DNA from 4 places in the Nostoc sp. UHCC 0252 genome. Region 1 is predicted to be linked to each of the others. Evidence: riboswitches for the same ligand, from Rfam matches in the RefSeq annotation. Region 1 holds a riboswitch; each other region holds the start of a gene.

What was found. A riboswitch is a leader RNA that binds a small molecule or an ion and turns the genes downstream of it on or off. The one in region 1 is predicted to bind cobalamin.
Region 2: linked by a shared signal. The riboswitch ahead of VB732_RS05150 (DUF1636 domain-containing protein) and the one ahead of cobG (precorrin-3B synthase) in region 1 are both predicted to bind cobalamin.
Region 3: linked by a shared signal. The riboswitch ahead of VB732_RS08470 (energy-coupling factor ABC transporter permease) and the one ahead of cobG (precorrin-3B synthase) in region 1 are both predicted to bind cobalamin.
Region 4: linked by a shared signal. The riboswitch ahead of VB732_RS05260 (TonB-dependent receptor plug domain-containing protein) and the one ahead of cobG (precorrin-3B synthase) in region 1 are both predicted to bind cobalamin.

Annotation. Positions count from the first base shown of each region.
Region 1 is NZ_JAYGHE010000042.1:14,326-20,020, forward strand. It holds gene VB732_RS21510 (AIR synthase related protein) at 1-439, shown strand, start outside; gene VB732_RS21515 (PHP domain-containing protein) at 1,061-1,747, shown strand; gene VB732_RS21520 (precorrin-2 C(20)-methyltransferase) at 1,869-2,576, opposite strand; gene VB732_RS21525 (precorrin-8X methylmutase) at 2,573-3,199, opposite strand; gene cobG (precorrin-3B synthase) at 3,255-4,814, opposite strand; cobalamin riboswitch at 4,864-5,002, opposite strand; gene VB732_RS21535 (hypothetical protein) at 5,107-5,565, opposite strand; gene VB732_RS21540 (FAD-binding domain-containing protein) at 5,569-5,695, opposite strand, start outside.
Region 2 is NZ_JAYGHE010000005.1:144,204-149,898, reverse strand. It holds gene metE (5-methyltetrahydropteroyltriglutamate--homocysteine S-methyltransferase) at 1-1,236, opposite strand, end outside; gene VB732_RS05150 (DUF1636 domain-containing protein) at 1,312-1,722, opposite strand; cobalamin riboswitch at 2,021-2,164, opposite strand; gene VB732_RS05145 (hypothetical protein) at 2,520-2,759, opposite strand; gene VB732_RS05140 (high light inducible protein) at 2,822-3,034, opposite strand; gene VB732_RS05135 (hypothetical protein) at 3,116-3,364, shown strand; gene petJ (cytochrome c6 PetJ) at 3,404-3,739, shown strand; gene VB732_RS05125 (tetratricopeptide repeat protein) at 3,837-4,811, shown strand; gene VB732_RS05120 (M56 family metallopeptidase) at 4,996-5,695, opposite strand, start outside.
Region 3 is NZ_JAYGHE010000009.1:79,136-84,830, forward strand. It holds gene VB732_RS08440 (hypothetical protein) at 1-309, opposite strand, end outside; gene VB732_RS08445 (hypothetical protein) at 453-1,394, opposite strand; gene VB732_RS08450 (energy-coupling factor ABC transporter ATP-binding protein) at 1,565-2,359, opposite strand; gene cbiQ (cobalt ECF transporter T component CbiQ) at 2,380-3,159, opposite strand; gene VB732_RS08460 (PDGLE domain-containing protein) at 3,203-3,577, opposite strand; gene cbiM (cobalt transporter CbiM) at 3,609-4,358, opposite strand; cobalamin riboswitch at 4,662-4,802, shown strand; gene VB732_RS08470 (energy-coupling factor ABC transporter permease) at 4,828-5,604, shown strand; gene VB732_RS08475 (energy-coupling factor ABC transporter substrate-binding protein) at 5,591-5,695, shown strand, end outside.
Region 4 is NZ_JAYGHE010000005.1:164,742-170,436, reverse strand. It holds gene VB732_RS05260 (TonB-dependent receptor plug domain-containing protein) at 1-1,240, opposite strand, end outside; cobalamin riboswitch at 1,621-1,771, opposite strand; gene VB732_RS05255 (serine hydrolase) at 2,014-3,423, opposite strand; gene VB732_RS05250 (hypothetical protein) at 3,695-3,856, opposite strand; gene VB732_RS05245 (fatty acid desaturase) at 4,119-5,240, opposite strand; gene VB732_RS05240 (radical SAM protein) at 5,240-5,695, opposite strand, start outside.

The sequences.
Region 1 (5,695 bases):
GCAAGAGTTTTGGGAAGCGATGAATGCTGCATCCTATCTCTACACACCCCTTGTACAGGCGGTGCTTGGCGAAGGAATTCGCCCCACCGCGATGGAGAATATCACCGGTCATGGTTGGCAAAAGTTGATGCGGTCGGTGAAGCCGCTTCGGTATGTTGTCGAAACGATGCTCCCAGTGCCGGAAATATTTACTTTTGTTGAGGGTCATCTAGAAGGCGGGGCAGAGACGATGCTTTCCGTGTTCAATTACGGAGCCGGATTTGCATTCTATACAGAGTCGGAGCAAGATGCAGAAAGGATTGTCATCCTCGCAAGAGAACATAAGCTAACGGCTGTGATTGCCGGAAGGGTTGAAGCGTCCCTTAGCCGCGAGGTGGTGATAGAACCGCTTGGGGTAACGTTGAAGGGAGATTCTTTTGGGATTGCGCGGGGAGTATAATCAGCCGCAAGCGTAGGCATCGCCCGTCGTAGACATCGCTAGTTTTCTTGCAACTATTGAAAACTTACTCATGCGGTGCCTGCGGCGGGCTACGCCTACGCTAAAGTCATTAGAGTGTTCCAAAAAATAAATGATCCAAAACCCGTCATTGCGAGCGAAGCGAAGCAATCCTAGCCCTTGTGATTGCTTCGCTTCTCTACGAGACGCTCCGCGAACGCTTGCAATGACAATTGAGCATTTTTTTACTTGGAGTACTCTTACTAGATTAAATAAATTTAGTGCATTTACTTAGATGCAGCTTTTTTGGATACACTATATACTTTTGTGTCTTAGGCTGATTATTCTCTTAAATATCTGAAAATAAGCCATTTAGCACAAATAAGATAGACGTATTTATAAAATTTAACATGCAATATTTTTTACCACTCATATTCAAAGTAGTGTAAATTACCCATGACTACTGAGGTTAAGATTTGCTAACGTAGTCTTAACATATTGAAAAATTTTCTGAGAAAGCTGAGAAAGTAGCCACCAATACTAATTTGCAGTGTTGGAAATTTCTCATCTGTAAATGGGGCGTTTTAGTGTGTTGAAAGTATATATTTTTATCCAGAGGGGGTTATGGCTGTAAATTTGGCCCGGACTACTGCTTCGGCAGAACTCTTGAAGCAAGTATTCCAGAATATTGATGCATATAGTTGTCCAAGGTTATTCAACTTTCACATGCACACTATCTACTCGGATGGCAGATTGCAGCCGAGTGCATTGATGGAACAGGCGATCGCTATCGGACTAAAAGGATTAGCGATCACCGACCATCATAGTATTATGGGTTATCAAGCAGCCCTTGCTTGGTTAGAAGATTGGAAGTGGAGTAATTCTGGTGTAACAACTCCTTACCTTTGGAGTGGTGTGGAAATCAATGCAAACCTTCTGGATATAGAAGTTCACATTTTGGCTTACGCTTTTGCTCCAGAACACTCTAGTATGAAACCCTATCTGCAAAGAAGGGCGACTACAGGGCAAGAATATCAAGCAAGTAACGTGATCGCCGCTATTCATGAAGCTGGGGGATTGGCTGTTCTGGCTCATCCGGCCCGTTATAAGCGATCGCATTTTGAGTTAATTCCAGCTGCGTCCCAAAATGGTATTGATGGCGTAGAAAGTTTCTACGCCTACAACAACCCTAAACCTTGGCAACCCAGCGTATTGGAATCAGAACAAGTGCAAAAGTTGGCTGACGAATACTTTCTTTTCAATACCTGTGGTACTGACACCCACGGTTTGAGCTTGCTACAACGCTTGTAAAGATGAATCAATTAGTAGTGTTCCAAGATTTTCGATCCCCTAACTTCTTTAAAAAAGGACTTAGTTCCCTTCTTTTTGAAGAGGGTTAGGGAGGATCGCATCTTAACCCCAGCCTATTGGTTCAAAGCCGATTCTTAGTTGGGATCACAATCATTGAGAAATAGGGCACTTTATCTGGATCAACTTCATCCAGGGGTATAATTCGTTGCTGTGAGGTTGATGCCCGCTCAATATATCTTGCTCGTGATGCTAACCCTAATTTATGCAAGACATCTCGTACTTTGGTAAAGTGACGACCTAGCTTCATAATTGCTGCTGCATCAGTCATCAGCAGATGTGTAGTCAGTTCTTCTGCCGGCAATGGCGCGGGTAGAACAGTGAGAATATCGGTGTAATAGGTGAAAGGTACACCCAAGGCTACCGGACAAGCCATTAACGAAGAAACTCCGGGGATAACTTCTGTTGGGTACTCTTCAGATAACCGTGTGAAAACGTACATGAAGGAACCATAGAAAAATGGATCGCCCTCGCATAGCACCACCACATCTCGACCGGCTGCTAGATGGTCAGCGATTGGTTGAATTTCTTTATCATAAATAGACTTGGCCTTTTCTGGTTCCAAAGCGCGGGGGAGATGAAATAACACCTCGATTTGATTGCCAGGAAGATATTGCGCCACGATCGCTCTAGCGACACTTTCTTTATCTGTGGCTGATTGATAAGCTACCACCGGAGCCGCACGTAATAACCGCAGTGCTTTGAGAGTCAATAGTTCGGGATCGCCTGGGCCGACACCAATTCCGTAAAGACGACCTTTGTCCATATTCATTCTTCCTCCGTTGCCAGGGCGTTAACTGCTGCGGCTGCGATCGCACTTCCACCGCGCCGACCATGTAAGGTCAAAAATGGCACATTCCTGCTGTCTGCTGCCAATGCGGCTTTTGATTCGGCTGCACCGACAAATCCCACTGGAAAGCCTAAGATAATCGCAGGTTTCGGCAGTCCTTCATCAAGCATTTCTAATAGCCGGAATAGTGCTGTGGGCGCATTACCGATTGCGATCACCGATCCTTCAAGGTGCGATCGCCATAATTCTAAAGCTGCCGCCGACCTTGTAGTACCCATACGCTGGGCAAGTTCTGGCACTTCTGGCTCGTTAAGGGTACAGATAACTTGATTATTTGCAGACAACCGTCGCCTAGTAACGCCATCGGCAACCATCCGGCAATCGCACAGAATTGGCGCTCCTGCTGCTAGTGCTGTCCTTGCAGATTGTACTGCTGTTGGTGAATATCCCAAGTCAGTGACAATATCCGTCATTCCACAGGCGTGAATGAGACGCACAGCAACTTTTTCTACATCTGGTGGCAGCACATCTAGGTTCGCTTCTGACCGGATGATTGCAAAAGAATTGCGGTAAATTTCGTTGGCATCTCGGATGTAGTCGGGCATTCGATTTGGGATTTTAGATTTTGGATTTTGGATTGACTGATGAAAATCGAAAGGCTTAGATTGCCGACTTCTCTAGAAGGTTAGGAATCTTGTTATTTACAAATGATTTAGGAATAATATTAAATAACTGCTGTAATTGGGCGATCGCATATCGATTAGCAAATTTCCCAAAGGACTCATCAGAATTTAGGCGTTCAATTTTATATACATCTAGCATCCGCTCTATTAATGCAGGTAGTTCGGCAAAAGTTACATATTGATATATTTCACGTCCGAATTTCTGCTTGCTGTCACCAACATAAATGTGATAGCCCTCCACAGTTTCATTGTCAGCCTCAATGCTGACACCGAGCAGAGTAATATCACTCTTGGTATGCTGGGCGCAGGATTTTTCGCAGCCAGTGAAGTGGATATTAACAGGGCAATTGAGAATAACGCGAGTTTCAAGATACTCTGCTAATGCTAATGCATGACTTTTGGTGTCCGTGGCAGAAGAGGCGCAACCCTTTTTTCCAGAACAGGCAACTAATGCACTCTTGATATTAGTTGCTGAGGAATCCAATCCTAAGAAAGCAATTTCTTGCAGGACATCGCCAACCCATTGCTGAGGAATATCTGTTAGCAACAGATTTTGCCAAGGGGTTAATCGAAGAGTGCCGCTACCGTATTTCGTTGCTAAATCTGCTAAACCACGTATCTGGTTACTCTCCAATCGTCCAAGGGGTAAGACGACACCAATGTAAAATAAGCCTTGCTGACGTTGGGGATGGATGCCAATATGCTGATACTTCGCATCTGACCGCTCCCCCAGTCCCTCTCCTACAAGGAGAGGGGAGAATTTCTCACCCTTCCCTATTAGGGAAGGGGGTTGGGGGGTTAGGTCACTGCATAAAAGAGAAAAAGGTAGACGCTGCTCAACTTCCTGAAGATAATTTTCACAACCTAAAGTATTCAATAACTCTAAGAGACGTAGCCGACGCTTACTTGTAGTATTACTATGAGCTAGATAGACATCCGCCAAAGCTGCCAAGACGGGCAAACATTGCTCTGGTGATAACAAAATTCCCATATCGCTAGGCGGTTGCCCCTTTGCGCCGACACTCAGATAAAGGCGGAAATAAACATTACCGTCAACTAAGGCAGCAGCAAATAGGATATCATTCAAGCGATCGCACACCCGAATTATCTCACCACCATCAAAGCAAACGCTAAATTTTGCCGACAATCCAGAAAGCGCCGGATGTGTAGCAATATAATCATCCCAACTTTGGAAAAAAGGGCGAGTGTCGATTAATTCTAGCGGGTCGATACCAGCAGTTGGGCTGGTCATAATATTACGGATGTGGTCTACAACAGGATTACGAGAACCTAGTCCCATATCCTGTAGATGTTTCAGAACCTCAGCATTTATCCCCGTGCGGATTTCGCGGACTTGTAGGTTAGCTCGATTAGTCACATCTACATAGCCGCCACCGTGCTGTTCTGCTATATCTGCGATCGCACGGCACTGCTGACTACTAATAATTCCACCTGGTATTCTAATGCGAGATAATATACCATCGGCGGCGGGTGTAGCATAAAACAAGCCAGGACAAGTGGCAAATCCTGAAAGCAAACTTGGAACTCCTTCCCCGTGCAACGCAGGGAGTATAAGGTGAGTGTGTCTTCTCTGACATCTTGAGAGTTGGCATTCTGACTTGGGTGATCCCATCACAGCTGCGGCACAGTCCCGGAATTTCACCGGAGTTTCCCAACTCCAAGCTTTAGTAATTTAGCACGAGAACGCAGTCAGAATATTTAATGCTTCATATTTTGAATCAACCTATCCACGCCCAAAAGCGTGAATTCGATGGCTCATGTAGTAATCGCCTAATTAGATTTAATAAAAAGACTTCTCCCTGGTTTTACTACACGAAACTGTCTTTTTCTGAGTCAGAGAGGGGCAGATTTGAACGAAAAACATAATTTTGAGCGACTTTCCAATAGCGCGAGAACCGCTTGAGGTCAATATAGCCGTCATACTCAAAAAATGGTTCTACTTCTAGTACTTCCACTGCTATCGAACCTTCTATTTGATTGCAGATATCATCAAATCGGGGGCTGGGACTGTTGGCTGTGACAACTAAATTTGCATCATGTTCTTGAGCAAAAGTTAAAATTTCTTGTCCCACATCGCCACGACGGATAACAACGGGTAACTCCAGCAAACATTCGTAGATAAAAGCGATGCGTTTGAGACTCAGTTGCCATTCTTCTATCAAAGCCTCGTCCCAAACCCAGATAGCTGGCGCATCAGGGTATTGTTCTAATGCGGGATTATTTGGACTGAGGCAGTCTCCATGTACCCAAACAATTGGTTTATTCATTTTTCACTTTTTACCTTTTTTTCCACGTTGCCAACTTTGGCTATTAGCTTGTTTGCTAAATTCCCCTTTGGGAAAAAGTCGCTGTTCTAATTCTTCATAGCTGCCTTCAAAATCACAATGACCGTAAAGG
Region 2 (5,695 bases), on a different contig from region 1:
AATTTGGGAATCAAGCCGCAATCCATAGGATAAGGAGCGCTGAAAATCATCAGTTTTTAAAGTTTTTAGTCTTTCTTGAACTGACTGATTTGCTGGATTAAACTCCTCGAACTTATTCCAGCTAGTCTCGATAATTTCTTGTTCTGTTTTAGTATTTTCTCCTATTATTGTCCGAGCCAAGAAAACCACTTCTTGAAGTTTCTGTTCAGCAAAACTCAAGACATTACGTAGTGGTGATGGTAATCGTTTTTCTCGTTTGGCATCGTAGGGAACAAATTGTAAGGAAGCAGATGGTTGAATATGTAGAGATGTTCCATGTAAAGTCTCTACAATCTCTTGTAAAATGGGAATAACTTTCTCGGAACGAATTTGCCAAATATTTCTTGCGTCTATAATCCCTGCACCTAGTCGCTTATTTGGTGGGAAACCGTAGGTTTTGATTAACTCTAAGTTGCGTCCGCGTGTCAAGTCTAAGCTAATAGCAGCAACGGGTAAATCTATCACCCAAGGGTAAGTTTCACCCAAATCATCAAAATAAGTAACCAAGTGTAGGGGTATTCCAACTAACGAAAGTGATTGATAAACTTTATGAAAGTGTTCTTTCCAAGAATTAGCATCACCTAAAACAAGTGCAGGTTCATGTATTTGTACTTCTTCTACTCCCAGATTTTTTAATTCAGTGAGTAGGTTTATGTATAGCGGAATTAACTTTGATACTGCTTGCTGAATATTTAGTGATAGTTTGCTTAAGCGCAGCAGAGTACAGGGGCCAAGTACAATCGGAATTGCTCGTTTACCTAATATTTTTTGAGCGCGGCTAACTCGTTCTAAAAAGTCACTGAAATCAGATGGTAATGTTGATTCAGCAATTTCCGGGACAAGATAGTGATAGTTAGTATCAAACCACTTGGTCATTTCCAAGGCGGGAATTCCTTCTTTACCTCGTGCCATTGTAAAGTAGCGTTCTAAGCCAGAAAGCTGTTGAAATCTTTCAGGAATTAGCCCAAAACGAAATGTCCAGTCAAGTACATGATCGTAGAGAGTTGTGTCTCCAATTCCAATATAATCAATTCCGGCTTCAAGTTGGGTTTTCCAGTTAGATTCCTCAACTTTTTGTATGGTTTGCAGTAATGATTCGGACTCTATATTACCACTCCAAAATGCTTCTAGCGCTTTCTTTACTTCCCGGTTTTTACCAATGCGGGGATAGCCTAATGTTGCTGTTTGAATCTGCATTACTTTCTGTTCCTTTTAAGATTAATGATTTAGGTACTAGAGATTGGAAACTGAGAAATTTTATCCAATCATCAATTAACAACAACTTATGTTTAATTTTGCCCACTTATTTAGTGGTGGAATCTTTGCTAAAATCCCTTTTTTCAAAGGTTCAGGTCGTTCTGACCAAGGTAATAAACCATCAGGCTTAGTATAATATTGAGTTGCACATTTCAATACAGCAGATGCACAGCCGTCAACTGGTAAATCGCCAAAGAGATAGGTTGATTTACCTTCTGCTGTAAAGGCAATGACGCAAGAATGGTTACAAGCACTCATGCATTCAACTCCCTGAATGTGGAATTTATTTCGCAATTCCCAGTTTTGTGCAAGTTGTTGAAGTTGCTTTAGTAGTTGTTCACCTTTACTTTCACCAACTCTTTTACCGTTTTGCCAAACGCTGGCGCAAGTCGTGCAAACAAACAAAGTATGTTGTTTATTGAGCATTAATTTTGAAGTTTGTAGAAAGAAGTCTGAATCGCAGATATGACAACTTTTTGCAGTCGTACAACTGCAACATAACGTGTCAATTTGGCAAAAATGATCTTGCAAAAGCTTTCACGCCAACAAAAAGCTAGCGCAAATGACAGTTGCACCAAAGCATAATTGCAATTATCAATAAACTGCCTATAATTTCACAGCCATGAGTAGTCTGTGGAGTATCTCTGGCACTATGAGAACGTGAAACTGATGTATCGTTGAAATATTTATGGCAATATTCACCTGTACCTCGCAGATGGGTATGAGTTTACGTGTTGCTTTCGGCGGGCATTCTGACTCACAAGGCGAACCTTGATTACAGCTGCGGGACAGCGCCGGATTTACACCGGACTTTCCCCCTTGCGTCTGATGGCTGACTCCCAACAGAACCGAGTTGATATTGGTCTAATAATAGCATGATTATGAATTTAATCATACTTAAACTGACTGGTTGCAATAGCTACCATTTGTTAGTGGGACTGAGACAAAAACAACCAAAAAAGAACCTCAAATCTATATACAGAAAGACTTTAACATCGTTTTGCTTAGTTTATTAATATATCTGAGGTTTGGGCTATTTTTGAGCATAAGGTGTATTTCCCTTACGCTGCATGGGTTTGAGACTTGTTTTTCCCTCAAAAATGTTTAAGTCCCGCTAAATACACAGTTACTAATAATTGATTCCTAAAATTTAAAAGAAGTCTTGGTTATGTCCACCAAGACTTCGGATATATTTATTCAACTTAAAACCTGAAGCCAACTTTTTATCCCAAATTGCTGAAATAGATTGCCCAAATGGTTCCTGTTACTCCCACAGCAATTAAAAGGTTAGTGAAAAACTTGCCTAATTCAGTTGATTCTCCCAGTACTTTATCATCTTGACCTGCACTGAAAAATAATGACCAGGCTTGGTTAACATTAATTGTTTCAAAGTTGTTGAAATTGGGGCGAAAAACAACGGGGCCAATTAAATCTTTTTTAGGGAAATCAAAATCAGTTTTCATAGCTATCCTCTGGTAATTTTATATCGGTTAATTGAGTGAAATTCTTCAATATTCAGATTTAGTTATAGGTTTGTCAGCCATCCAATCAAGCCGTGTCCTGTAACAACTTCTAGAGCTATGAGTGAGACAAAACCAATCATCGCTAAACGTCCGTTGAGTTTCTCGGCGTACTCGGTAAAACCTGCTCTTGGGGTTTGATCTACATAAACCTTTGGTTCGATTGCAAAGTTGTTGAGTTGACCAAGTTCGTTCATGGTAAAGCCTTTGCTTGTCATGTCTTTTTTCCTTTACTTGCTTATGTAATAAAATATAACATTATGTAAATATTTTTTACAAGTACTTGACAGAAACAAAGAATGTGGTTTTCCGTACTCAGCAGGTTAGGTTTACCGTATGTGCGATCGCACATAGCATCTCCCTTTTGGGCGATCGTCTCTGGCGGGTGCAAAGCACCATCGCGTAGCGTCTCGTACCCCTCCCCTACTCTTAAGCAAACTACGCGCAGCGTCGACCACAGGAGAAGAGAAGCCATCGCACAAAGCCAAGCCAGACAGTTTGACAGTTTGTCATTTGACGACACCACCCATGAACAAGAGAATTGTTGAGGATGTCGAATAAGCTTTAATTGCAGAGGGAACATTGGGATGAAAAAGATTATTTCAGTGCTGTTGCTGGGTGTAGCGATTTTCACTTTTGCCTTCAATAATCCAGCTTTAGCAGCAGACGCAGCCAGTGGAGCCAAAGTCTTTAGTGCCAATTGTGCTTCTTGTCACGCAGGTGGTAAAAACTTGGTTCAAGCCAACAAAACTTTGAAAAAAGATGCTTTAGAAAAGTTTGGGATGTACTCAGCAGAAGCGATTATCGCCCAAGTTACAAATGGTAAAAACGCTATGCCTGCTTTCAAAGGTCGTTTAAAACCAAATCAAATTGAGGATGTTGCAGTATATGTGCTGGGACAAGCAGACAAGGATTGGAAATAAAGTCAGAATACGACTGTTGTTCTCTAGTTAAGAAATAGTAGGTAGGGTATGTGCCTTATCTACTCATTTTGCTCTGCTAATAAAGTGAGATATTATTATGAGTCGCTTTTACCGATTCATCCTCAATTTTGGTATTGCCGTTGTACTCGTCTGTCTTTTTCTCACTTCGCCTGCATATTCCTTAGCTACATCGGACGCGAAAATCCTAGAAGGCGACTTATTCAAGCTAGGGATTGAAAAAATGCAGCACGGCAGTTACCCTGAAGCTATTCAAGATTTTACAGAGGTAATTAAGCTCAAAAAGGATTTTGCTGTAGCTTATAGCAATCGTTGTCTTGCTTATCTGCAATTAGAAGATTATCAGAATGCGATCGCCGATTGCAATCAAACTCTAAAGTTAACACCCAACAATGTGGAAGCACACCTCAACCGAGGACTAGCATACTACAGACAAGGGGACTATCAAGCAGCGATCGCTGACTACAATCAAGTTATCCAACTCAAATCTGATGATTTTAGAGCCTACTACAACCGAGGGCTAGCTCATGTAGCTTTGAATAATTACACACAAGCAATATCAGATTACAATCTAGCACTCACTAATATTCCCCAATCATCCAGTCTCCTAAAAGCGGATGTTTACAATGACCGAGGACTAGCTCATTTTGAGTTGTCAGACTTAAAAGCCGCTACGATCGACTTCTCAGAGGCAATTCAACTCAATCCCAATGACTATAGAGCTTACTATAATCGGGGTTGTGCTTGTGGTAAAAGTGGCGATAACTCTTGTGCTGTTAGGGATTTTACGGAGTCACTCAAACTGAACTCAACCAATGCTCAGGCTTATCTTAATCGGGGTATAGCCTACCATCAACTTGGTCACGAACCAGCAGCGATTGCAGACTTACAAAAAGCGGTTGAATACTTTGCCCAACAGGGTGAAACTACACTCTATGACAAAGCTTTATTGTTACTGAAAAATTTACAGCAACAACTCTCATCATTATCAGAAATTGCTCTAATCCCCAGAGACGCAAAGACTAAGGAATATGGAGCAATACAGTTCAGTTAAGCTTTTTTCTCTCCCCCTGCTTCCCCTGCCTCCCCTGCTCCCTCTGCCTGCCTTAACAGATAAATTTGCTTAACTGAACCGTATTGGAATATGGAGTTAGTTCTTGAAACTGTCTAATTATTTAGGACTTACGCAAAAGTACACGCTCGCTGTATGGGCAATTCATGAATTTGACCTAATTACTCTAATGATGAAACGGAATCACCAGTAATGGCACAAGCACCAAAATTAACCACACCCAAGACCATATTTTTGGCTGTCCTATAGAATCTGGTTGCTGCAAAAGGGCATCTATTCTCTGTGTGACATGATTAGTTGGAATATGCTGGGCAAAAGCTGCACAAAAATTTACCTCTAGTAAAATTGGAGTATTGACAACCAAGAGTAAAGCCTCTGCCAATAAAAGATTATCAACTTGCCTAGTTGCCCAATAATCAGCCCGTATTTCTCTTAAAAGTAACAACTCTTGCCATAAAGATTCTGTGTGCGGTAGCCAAGAGGTTAACTGACGTAGCCACCCCAAAAAGAAAAACCAACAGGTGTCGCGGTAGTGGCGATGTCCATCTTCATGGGCTAGTACAGCTTTGAGATGGGGGACATCTAAGGTATCTAATAATCCCTGACTGATAATTAACTCAGGTTCCCAAAAACCAACCAAAGCACAATAAACAAGAGGCGCATTTAGTAAGCGTGCTGGTGTACCGTAGACATAAACTATGGGATAGGTGCGAATTTGTTCTAGCATCCGGTTTCCCTCCCATGCCAACTTCAGCCATAAGATACCTGCAAATCCTAAGAAACTAATAGCAAGTCCGTAGCTAACCCAACCTTCCCACCCCCAAACCATAATATGTCCATGAGGCCCCATACAAAACACTGCAAAT
Region 3 (5,695 bases), on a different contig from region 1:
ATACCCAGAGCCAAATTCTTTAAAGGCTTCTGCTGACTCTTCTCCAATCTTCTCAAGCCTTTTACCAAGAGAGCCTTCTGTTTCACGAGCTTCTTTATTCCACTGCCCTGTTGTTTTGGGTCTTTGAGCATCATTTTGCTCTATCTGTTCACGAACTCTTTCCTTTAAGCCTTTGTCATTTTGCCCATAAGTAACATTCGTTGTCAGTACTAGAAAGCCAACTAGGACAACAGCCACGAAACTTTTTACCTGAAGTCCTTTAAGTAAGGAACTGATCTCAGAAATCGTCCTAGAAATTAAACTTATCATGCTAATTCACTTATTTTGGAGTACAAATAAACCCTAACTATAAAAAGGTAATTCTTCTTCTAACAAAAGGCATATTTTAGTTATAAAAAAGAAATGATTTCTAAATCTTTAGGAAGAGGCGATTGATTAGATATTATAGATATTTACAATAGATTATCACCTTTCACTGAGTTATTATCTATTTTTTCACCAACTTTTTTATTAGTTTCTAATACTTTTAGCGTAGCATCTATTTCAGTATTTTTTTGCTTCAGAATCGCTTCACGTTCTAAATTGATGGTTTCGGTTGATAATTGACATAATGTTTCTAAAGATATTTTGCCTTCAGCATGTAGCACTTCTAATAAATTTGACGCTGATTCTAAAATTTGCTTTCCACTTCTTATTTGAATCCTCAACTTCTCTTTAGTGGCATCGAAGATAACGAAAATCGATATTTTCCGCCAAATTTTTTGAGTCGAAGCTACAATTTTACAGGAAGTAACAATCTTTCCCTTTTCTGGCAAATGAAGTTCTAAACCTGAATCTTGAATGCTTTTTTGGATTTGCTCAAGAGGTAGTGAAGAGATATCAGTAATTAGATGATCAATATTAATAAAATCTGCCAAATCAGGAAGATTGACAATCGTATCATTTAATGATTCAAATTGAAAGGTAATATTGTTGCCTAAAGGGTCTGTAATAGCATTAAGTTGTACAGGATATGGGGGCTGTGGTACAGACCCTTTTTCATAAAATGAGCGACCTTCAGGAGTAACTGTAATTGGTGATGTTGCTGATAGAGTTTGTAATGAACGAAGATTTGCAGTAGTAGTTTGAATAAATACAGAATCCAGTGCAAGTATAGAAGCTAATTCATCCTCTGTTGGTGGGGGCTGAAATTCAATAGCAGCGCGGATAATAAATTCTTCGAGTATGTTAAATTGTCGTGGTTCTTTGATATTGACTTCTACAGGAGTTTGACGCAAGCTATAGCGAAATTGGCGGGCTGCTAAAACTGATAAACTAGGACTTTGCGCTTCAATTTCGTTTACAACATCTTTGAGATTTTTATCAATAGGTTTATCAGAAGAAGCGAGTAACATCAGTGATATCTCCATGTTAAAAGAGGCAGGGGAGCAGGGGGCAGGGAGCAGGGAGAAAAAGGAAGAATTATTTATCCCAGCTAAGAACTCCTTGCTCCCAACAGCTGCCTCTCCGGTGAAATTTTTAGATAGGGCAATGATTTAGCAGGTGAAAAATATTTGTGGGTGAATTAAACAAATTCACGGTATCGAGATGCCTTAACAGGTGCATGTTCTAACTGACAGTAAGGGCGGCTATAACTTAGTGGTGACTCTAAAGCGTGCCCATGTAAAAACTCTGGATTGCTCATTACCTGTTCAGTTGGGCCATCGTATACGACTTTACCTTGACTGAGAACAACTGTGCGATCGCATAAATCCAAAGCTAAATCTAAATCATGGGTTGCAATCAGTTGTGTCAGAGGTAAAGTTTGTAGCAATTCAATGAATTGACGGCGGGAACGGGGATCTAACTGAGCAGAGGGTTCATCCAATACTAATACTTGTGGGTTCATAGCCAAGACTCCAGCGATCGCAATCCGCTTCTTTTCACCTCCAGATAAATTATTTGTATAGCGTTGCCCATACCATTGGGGATCAATATCAACTGCTGCCATTGCTTGCAGAATTCGTTCGATCAATTCATCACCTTGCACACCCAGATTTAACGGCCCAAAAGCAACATCTTCCCAAACTGTTGGCATGAATAGCTGATTATCTGGGTTCTGAAACACCAAACCCACAAAATTCCGAATATTTTGCAAATTTTCCGAGTTTATAGACCACTCTCCAATAGTCACTTCTCCCGCTTGCGGCATGATAATTCCATTCAGATGTAACAGCAGCGTGGATTTTCCCGAACCATTGGCTCCGATTAGCGCCACTCGTTCTGTTGCCTTGATAGACAAATTTATTTGGTCTAAAGCTTGAGTTCCATCAGGATAGGTATAGCTAAGATTTTGAATTGATATTGGATTATGGTGCATTGAGATAATGTGAAAAAAGGTTATTTCCGCCAGTAAATAGCCTGACCCAATAGTGCCAAAATTACAGTTAGACTTAAAGCCACAACGTCAGATCGTCCTCCTGGCGAGACTTTTTCCATCATTGGTGGTACTCCTTGATAGCCTCGTGAGAGCATCGCTTGATAAACGAGATTTCCGCGATCGTAAGTACGGATAAACAGCGCTCCAATCATGTTGCCAACAATTAGCCGGATAGAGCGATTGCTGTTCATCAGATTTCGAGACTCCGCCGCCCGACGCATAGCGTTAAACTCGCCGATCAACACGCTGATATAGCGATACATAGATGCCAGAATTGCTACTAATAGTGGTGGAGTTCTTAATTCCAGCAGGGCATGAAGCAGGGCTGTTACCGAAGTTGTTAAAGTCAGTAAGTTTAGTATTAGCAGCGATAGCAATGCTTTAAGCGTGACGCTACCCAAGACAGTTAGCCCCACTGTCGTAATCTGCAATGATCCCCAAGACCATAACACCTCGCCACCACCCCGAAATAAAGTACCCAGGAGAACGACACTAATAAACGTTAGCTCAACTGCTAACCGTTTCACTAGTACTGATAGGGTGACTTTACTAAGCAAGACTAGACTGATTAAAGCTAATCCATAAATAGCCCAAGTCCACCAATGCCCATTTGGTGTTAGAGCATTGGCAAACACAAACAATAAGGTACAAAGTATCCGAGTACGGGGAGCGAGTTTGTGCCAAAGAGTAGCTTGTTTGCTATCGATATCCAGCACAAACGCCCCAACGTGCAGCAGCATGATGTTCAGTTCCTATCTGTATTTAATTACTAATTACGAATTGTTAATCTGGCGCATCTGAGTCTGAATCAGCATTATTCTGTGTAGAAGGTGAACTAGAACCACGAACAACTAGTTTGCCAATACCCCAGGCTAAACCAAAAGTTGCTAGTGTTCCGACTAACCCAGCTAATGGAGTAGCGATCGCTTCTGGTACTCCTCTAAGGGCATACTCATCAAAAATCCCATAAAAGGGTAATTTGTGAGCGGGTTTATCTTCGAGTGCTTTGTTGTCAAACTTCAAGTCTTCTGAGACTCTATCTAGCCCATCTGGGTTTTGACTTGCTAGTGGCGAAAGGAAAATTGCAATCAACAGGGCAATACCTAAGCCAGCGATAACAAAAGCTTGGTTGCGCGATCGCGAAAGGTTGCTACTCATAAGTATTAAATCCTGATTCAACACACACCTTTTAATAACGAGAGACGGGACGAGACACAGGTGATTTTATCTTACGAGGTGGATCGTAAAATAAATCAGGTCGAGTCCGCCAAATAAAGCTGAGTGCTACGACGGTGATCAGCGCTTCGCCAATGCCAATTACAATATGCCAAGAAGCCATCGCTGTCAAACCTACCATCAGAGGAACTGTTCCAGACACAGCTAGTTGTAAGGCACACACAACTGAAGCTACCATTACACTTGTCCAAGCAGCGATCGCCGCACCAATTGTCATACCCCGCAAGGTATCGCGCCCAGTAGCAAATCTGACTGTGCGATAGAGATAGTAACCACCAAAAGTCCCAATTAATCCCATATTAAAGATGTTGGCTCCTAAAACGGTCAGTCCACCATCTTGAAACAGAACAGCTTGCACGATGAACACTGCAACCATAACTAGCGAGCCAGCCCAGGGGCCTAATAAAGCTCCAGCTAGTGTTCCGCCTAAAAGGTGTCCAGAAGTGCCTCCTGGAATCGGGAAATTGATCATTTGCGCTGCGAAGATAAATGCTGCACAAACTCCCATTAAAGGTACAGCCCGTTCTTGGTATTCTGCCTGCGATCGCTTAGTCGCTACTGTAATTAGACTTAGGGCAATTATCCAGGTGATCAGGATAACGGGTAAGTTCAAAAAGCCATCTGGAATGTGTAGAGCTAGCGGCTGTATTACCCAGTACAGCCAGCCGAAGGACGAAGTACCCATAAATGGTATTGTTTCCATATTCTCAGAAGTGTCCTTTGCAGCCAGATTGTATTTAAACGTTTAGTTGTCTAGTAGACCACGTATTCTCTAAAAACTTCAATCCAGTGGGGGGGCATATTAAACCAATTCGCAATGGGCTTCGCCCCGCTACGCTAACGCAATTTCCGATTTGCAATTACGTTTTGTGACGGGGATTTGAATTAGGCATCAAAACGTGTTGCCCCTATTAGGCAGGGACTTAAACCCCCAAATTTTGTTAAATACAATCAATTTAGGTTGATAGGATTATTTTGTTCGCGGTCTTGATGCTTGAGCAATAGTGATATAGTTACTCCAATCGGTTCTGATGGGGAGCAGCCATTGGACGCAAGGGGGAAAGTCCGGTGTGAATCCGGCGCTGTCCCGCAACTGTGAGCCAAAATTAGGTGAGTCAGGATGCCCGCCGATGGGAACCAATTCGTTAACATAAATCTGCGAGGTACAGGTTATGAAAAGAAAAAAACAGGCGTTAGTTAGTCTAACCCTGATGGGAGTTATTAGTTTTTACTTGGTAGTTGGTTTCCCCAAACCCGCTTATGCTATGCACATTATGGAAGGTTTTTTACCAGTGCAGTGGGCGGTTTTTTGGTGGATTGTGGCATTACCATTTTTTTTATTAGGATTGCGTAGTCTGACTCGCATTACCCAAGCTAACCCGGAACTAAAACTACTACTGGGATTGGCTGGTGCTTTCACTTTTGTACTGTCAGCGTTGAAGATTCCTTCTGTCACAGGTAGCTGTTCTCATCCTACAGGGACGGGGTTAGGTGCGGTGCTGTTTGGCCCTCTCACCATGACGGTTTTAGGTAGCTTGGTATTGTTATTTCAAGCTTTGTTATTGGCGCATGGCGGCTTGACGACGCTGGGCGCAAATGCTTTTTCGATGGCGATCGCTGGCCCATTTGCAGCTTACTGGATATATAATCTGACAATTAAGCTGAGTGGTAAACAAAAAATCGCCATATTTTTAGCAACTGCGATCGCAGATTTACTAACCTACGTTATAACTTCTATTCAACTCGCCCTAGCTTTCCCTGCCCCCGTTGGTGGATTTATCGCTTCATTTACCAAGTTCGCCGGAATTTTTGCTATAACTCAAGTTCCCTTAGCAATTAGTGAAGGATTACTAACTGTGTTGGTATGGAACTGGCTGCAATCTTATAATCCTCAAGAATTGGAACTGTTGCAATTAATCAAGCGAGGAAATGGTAATGAGTCAATCTAAAAAAGGGTTGAGTAACTGGCTGTTGGTAGTAGCTGTATTAGCTTTAGCAGTTGCACCATTGATATTTGTGCGGAGTGGGGAATTTGGCGGT
Region 4 (5,695 bases), on a different contig from region 1:
GACTAATACTGTCATCGTAATTTTCTCTATTGAGATTACTGCCATAATTAAAGGTGGTATTACGCACATTTGCATTCCGGTAATCAAAGCCGTAAACCAAAATCTGATTTTTGGTAAGATTCCAACTGTGTGTGGTTTGAATACCGTAAGAAACTTGGTTAGAATCAAACCGATTCTGAGATGAAAGTGCGCCACTACGGTTATCAAAACGAGTATTGAGAAAATCAGTATAAACTCTGGCTGTTAAAAGTGAATCATTACCATTCCCTAATTTGGAATTCCAGGTTAAATCCGTGAGAACTTGGTCTGTGTATTTGCGATTATTCTCGGTGAGAGAATTGAAAAACCCTTGCCCAAATTGGGGTTCAGGAATTGCTACCCCTCCTGGTACTCCCTGTTCTTTGCTTAAGTATAGAGTTGAGAGAGTTAAGGTATTGCGTGTTCCTAAATCTGCCTCTAGTTTGACATTGAAGTTGTTAAATAGAGCATCATTATTTGTTCTAGTTCCTGTAAAATTGGCTTCAGGAATTGTAAAAGGATAATTATTTTCTGCTTGGGTACGGTTGTAACCTACAACCCAAGAAATTACCCCGGCTTTACCACTATTTTGAATACTTTGTTGGTTTAGTCCATAAGCACCAATATTTACTTTAGCTTCTGTTGTAATATTCTCTGTGGGGCGACGAGTGACAATATTAATTACCCCTCCTATCGCATCAGAACCATAAAGTGTTGAACCTCCTCCTGGTAACACTTCAACTCTTTCAATATTATTGGTGGTAAATTCTGAAAGGTCAAAACCACCGCCACCAAGATTATTAATTGGTCTACCATCAAGCAATATTAATACTTGACCGGTATTAGAACCTCGGATAAATTGACCGCTTAAGGCGTTTACTTCTGTGCCAACTGTACCATCAGGCAAGATACCTGTCAGAAATTTTAGCGCTTCTCTAACCGTTCTAGCACCCTGTGCTTCCATCTCTTCACCCGTAATTACGTAAACCGGACGGGTAGAATCTTTCACTGTCCCCTCGCGGCGAAAGGGCGAATAAACGGGTTCATTCAATAGCTTGTCGATGACTGTTAATTCAATATCTGGTTCTTCTGTGGATGCTGGAGTATTTTCAGGTGTTACTTGTGCAACTGGTTGTAAGTCTCTTGCAGAACCTTCATACTTGGGAAACTCAGATATTTGTGGAACTTGATTAGCAATCGCTACATTTCTTCCGCAGACCATCCCATAGATTGCGGTAAAAACAAAGATTTTTGAGAAAAATTCACAATAAGTAACTATGCGGGAAGTGGACATGAAACTCCTCGTTTTCAGTAAATGCAGGTATTTATTTGTGCTGTTGAATTTCTAAGATTTAGGGTTTAACTAGCTTGCTACAATGCATTGCCATAGCTAAATCATGGTGGATACTATTTTGATAGCAAAAAGACTTTGTGGTATTCCTTATGGATACCCAAATTCCTATAAGACAACCAAAAATTAAGTGTCGTTACTAACAGCGAAGCGAATTAGTAAAACTTGCAGAGGGTACCGTCTTAAAACAGTATCTGTACCCATAAAATTTATTAATCAAATGTATCATCTGTGCCTCGCAGATAAATGTTTTGTGTCTAGAGTGAGTCGGCGGGCATTCTGACTAAGAGACACGTTATATTCGTCTCATTACAGCTGCGGGACAGCGCCGGATTTACACCGAACTTTCCCCCTTGCGCCTGATGGCTGCTCCCCATCAGAACCGACAGTTATGTGTCACATTACCATAGTTATTGTGTATATGTAAATTTCCATTAGTAACAATTTTAATTCTCCACATCACTTACTGGATATAGAATTATACTTACACTAAAGTAAACACGCATAAAAGAAATCCCCTAACTGTTAGTAAAGGGGACTTTGCGGACATTGTAGATTTAATTTCGCCAGGTGTCTTACGTTCCTAACGTATTTTTGTGGAGGCTACAAAACTGAAGTTTTGCATTTCGTTTAATCGACATTCCTTAAGGTAACTGAGTTAATTTTGGTTGGTCTAAGTATGTATATACCAACTGAGAAACTTGACGAATAAAATCCCTACCTCTGGTGTCATTGTAAGGTCTTCTCACAAAAATCCCTGCTAAGTAACGCTTGCCATTTGGCATCTCAATAATACCTGCATCCCCAATAACAAACCCAATATCACCTGTCTTATGAGCAATTACTGCTCCCGAACCCAAACCAGCTGCCAGCAACTTTCTGTTATGGCAATGATTTAAAATATCTATTGCCTGGGAGCGACTCGCATCTGAAATTAACTTATGATACTGAATCAATGCTGACAATTTTACTAAGTCGGCGGGACTGGTGGTATTAGTTCCCTTAAAATCTCCCAGTAAATGACGAATTACAGTATTTTTCAATCCCCAACTGCCAAACCGCTGATTTAATTTTGCTTTACCACCCAAGCGGTCAATAATCATATTTGTGGCGGTATTGTCGCTGATAGTAATCATTTTATTTATGGTTTGCAGCACAGTCAACTTAGTTCCCACACGTTGATACTGCAAGTCTCCAGAACCACTTGCAATCAAGTCTCGCCGCATTACCAAGGTGTCATTTAGTTTGACTGTACCAGCGTCTATTCTCTCAAATAAAGCAATCAGAATTGGGAACTTAATCGTACTCGCGGCGGGAAATACTTTGTCGCCACTAATATCCAAATAGTTACCCGTCTCTAAATCCACAAAAAACATCCCTGGCTTGAGGAAACTGTAGCGAGCCATCAATGCATTAATTTGAGATTTTAGTTGTAGTATTTCCTCACCTAAAGGAACTACCCCAGCAAACATAGAAGCATTGATTGGTTTAGTGAGTATACCTGGTGGACTCAGTTTATTAATAGCTGCAATATCTTGTAAAGGCGCTTTATTTTGGAATAAGAGAACTTGGCGTTTTTGCTGGAGATTAGGAGTAATGGAAATTGGTGTTTGGGAGGATTCTTCCCCAGCCCCTATTCCCCATTCAAAAATTCCCGTCGCAGGTATTTTTTCAATTGATAATAGTTTTACGACCCAATGAAAGTTAGAATCTCGTCGGACTATTACACTTTGCGGAGAGACAGTGTAACCGGGTGCTAATTCAATTACAAGTCGGGTCGTCTGGGGGTCAAGCTGTGCTACCCGAATTTCTCGAATCTTTGAGCCAAAGTTTTGTTTAGTTGTAGAGTAGTCGAAAGTAGTTCCCGATAAGTCAATGACAAGCCTTTTAGGGTTATCAATTAAAAAAACTCTCGGTTGAATACCTGAGTCAGTGGTTAGGTCAAGCTGATTCTGATTGGGGTCAAAGTGCCAAGATTCTAATCGAGTTGCTCTTGCAGGAGAGGATAGGAGCAAAAGACTAATTAAGCTCAACAAGAACCAGCGTAATTTCATACAGTATTGTGAGGATAATATTGAATTTACTTACAGAGATTTTCCGGGAAGTAAATCAAGTCAGAACTGATTGAGAATCATAAGCAATAAAATATGTAATGTCAAGGATTTTAAATAGACAATAAAAACTTATACAGCGTAGCTAGATTAGCTTGTATAAAAATCAGTATGATTTCATTCACACCAGTTTTTTTTTAAACGGGTGAATAAAGCTTTCTCAAGTTACTATAGAAGCACCCATTAACTTGGGACTTTACTGTTGAGTATTAGTTCATTGAGAATCATTCTGTGTTTTTTTATCTGTACAGAGTGTGATTTTTTTTGCTGGTGAAAGATACTCACCTTCTACTCCGATAGTGATTCCCCTTGCCTGACGCAGCGCATTTATCGCTTTTCGCAATTGGGATAAAGCGGTAAAACCAGAAAAATTCATCCACTTGATGATTGTCTGCTAGACATTAGTTCTGGATCTGAGCAAGAGTCAGAAGAACCACTTGATTGAATCCCCAGATTATTCGCGATGTTTACTCGCAAATAATCTTTATTTTTTTATTTTTGCCAAATTGGGATGCTTCCATTGTTTCAAACAACGGTATTCTTTACGAAAAAGATAAGGTTCAAAGCCGTACTTCGTCCCGCTACGCTAACGCCCCTTGTGAGCGATAGCTCCCTTGCTCCCCTGCCCCTCTGCTTTTTCACGCCTCGTTAGCTCTCTCTAGGTCGATGGATTGTGCAGCTTGACGAAACAATGCTATCGACGTGAGGCTACTGGAGGGACAATCCCACAGAATGTATTTGAAGCAATCAGGAATATCTACCATTCGCAGCGTTTTTGCACTCCTAAGCAGGTGAACATTTTTATTGTGGCAAGCTTGGAGGTTGTAATTGGGGATTCTGTCGCAAAGATGATGAATGTTATGGTAGCCGATATTGGCGGAAAACCACTTTAAAACGGTAGGGAACTCCAGATAACTGCTGCCCTTAATTGCTGCTTCGAGATAGTCCCACCCTTCAGTTTTGTGGGCGTAAGAGCCATCAAAGTTGTGCTGAACAAAGAAGACGCAGATAAGGATTGCCGCAGAACAAGTTAGCGTGATTGAGTAAACGCTCACGAAAAAACCAAATCCAAGTAAATACCCCAGAAAAATCCAGATACCGACTACACAAATGTTGTTGAACAACAGATGCCAAAACTCAGCCGCAGTGTACCAATTTCTAGACTTATGAGAGGAGATGATTCGAGGTAAATCCATAAAAGGATCTTGCTGCAAACAAGTCAGTAGATGAGTGATAAAATCATATGTTCCGGCAATCAGGGCGAGTCTTGGCTTAATCGCGACATAGAAAAAACCTCCCGGAAAGATAATGAATGGGTGCCTCAGTAGTTCATAACGCCTTTGGGCAGATGGACTGAGGCGAGCAAACTCCTCAGTAGAGAGTAATGCACTAGGACCGCGATAGCGTTGCCAATCACCGTTGGTTTTGTGGTGATAGGCATGTCCTCTTGACCACGGATATTGAGGGATCGCGTTTATCACCCCCAGAATAAAACCGATAATCTGATTAACCCTTTTTGAACGAAAGAGTGAATAGTGTCCGCAATCATGCATTAAAGAAAAACAACGCGCTGAAAACAGCGTCATCAAAACTATAGTAGGCGCAAGCAACCAAAAACAAATAGCAGCTGCTTTGTATGCTAAAAACCATAAAACCACATAAGGCACAACCGTATTCAGGATTTGATAAGTTGCCCGCAAGTCGCTGCTGTTCATGTAAGGATTCAGGACAAAATCCGACTTTTTCACTGCGGTTTCCATTAAATAAAACTTTCTCCTAACGGCTGAAGTTCTTTTTGGGGTAAGTTGAAATAACTGGTAGCATCAGCCAGATGCTTTATTAGTGTGGATTGTGGTAAAGGTCCTTGCAAGTGATTCCAAGGTAATACAATATCTGTTGACCATTTATCATGAACGTAGAAATCTAAGTTAGGTATTTGTCCTTTAAGTTGTTTGAAAGCACGACGATAACTGCCCAAGGAGTCGCCATAATTACGGGTAAGTTCCAAAAGGTGGGATAGTCTGCGATCGCCCCTGGATAACAAAGCTTGAATGATTGACCAATTATAACTTTCCGGTCGAAACTCGATTCCTTGCGGCTTAAGTTGTTTCTGTAAAAGTTGCAACCGCTTTTCTGCTTGCCGATTGACTCCAAACCACTGAAATGGCGTGTGTGCTTTGGGAACAAAGGTGCTACAGCCAAATGTTAAGCGCAA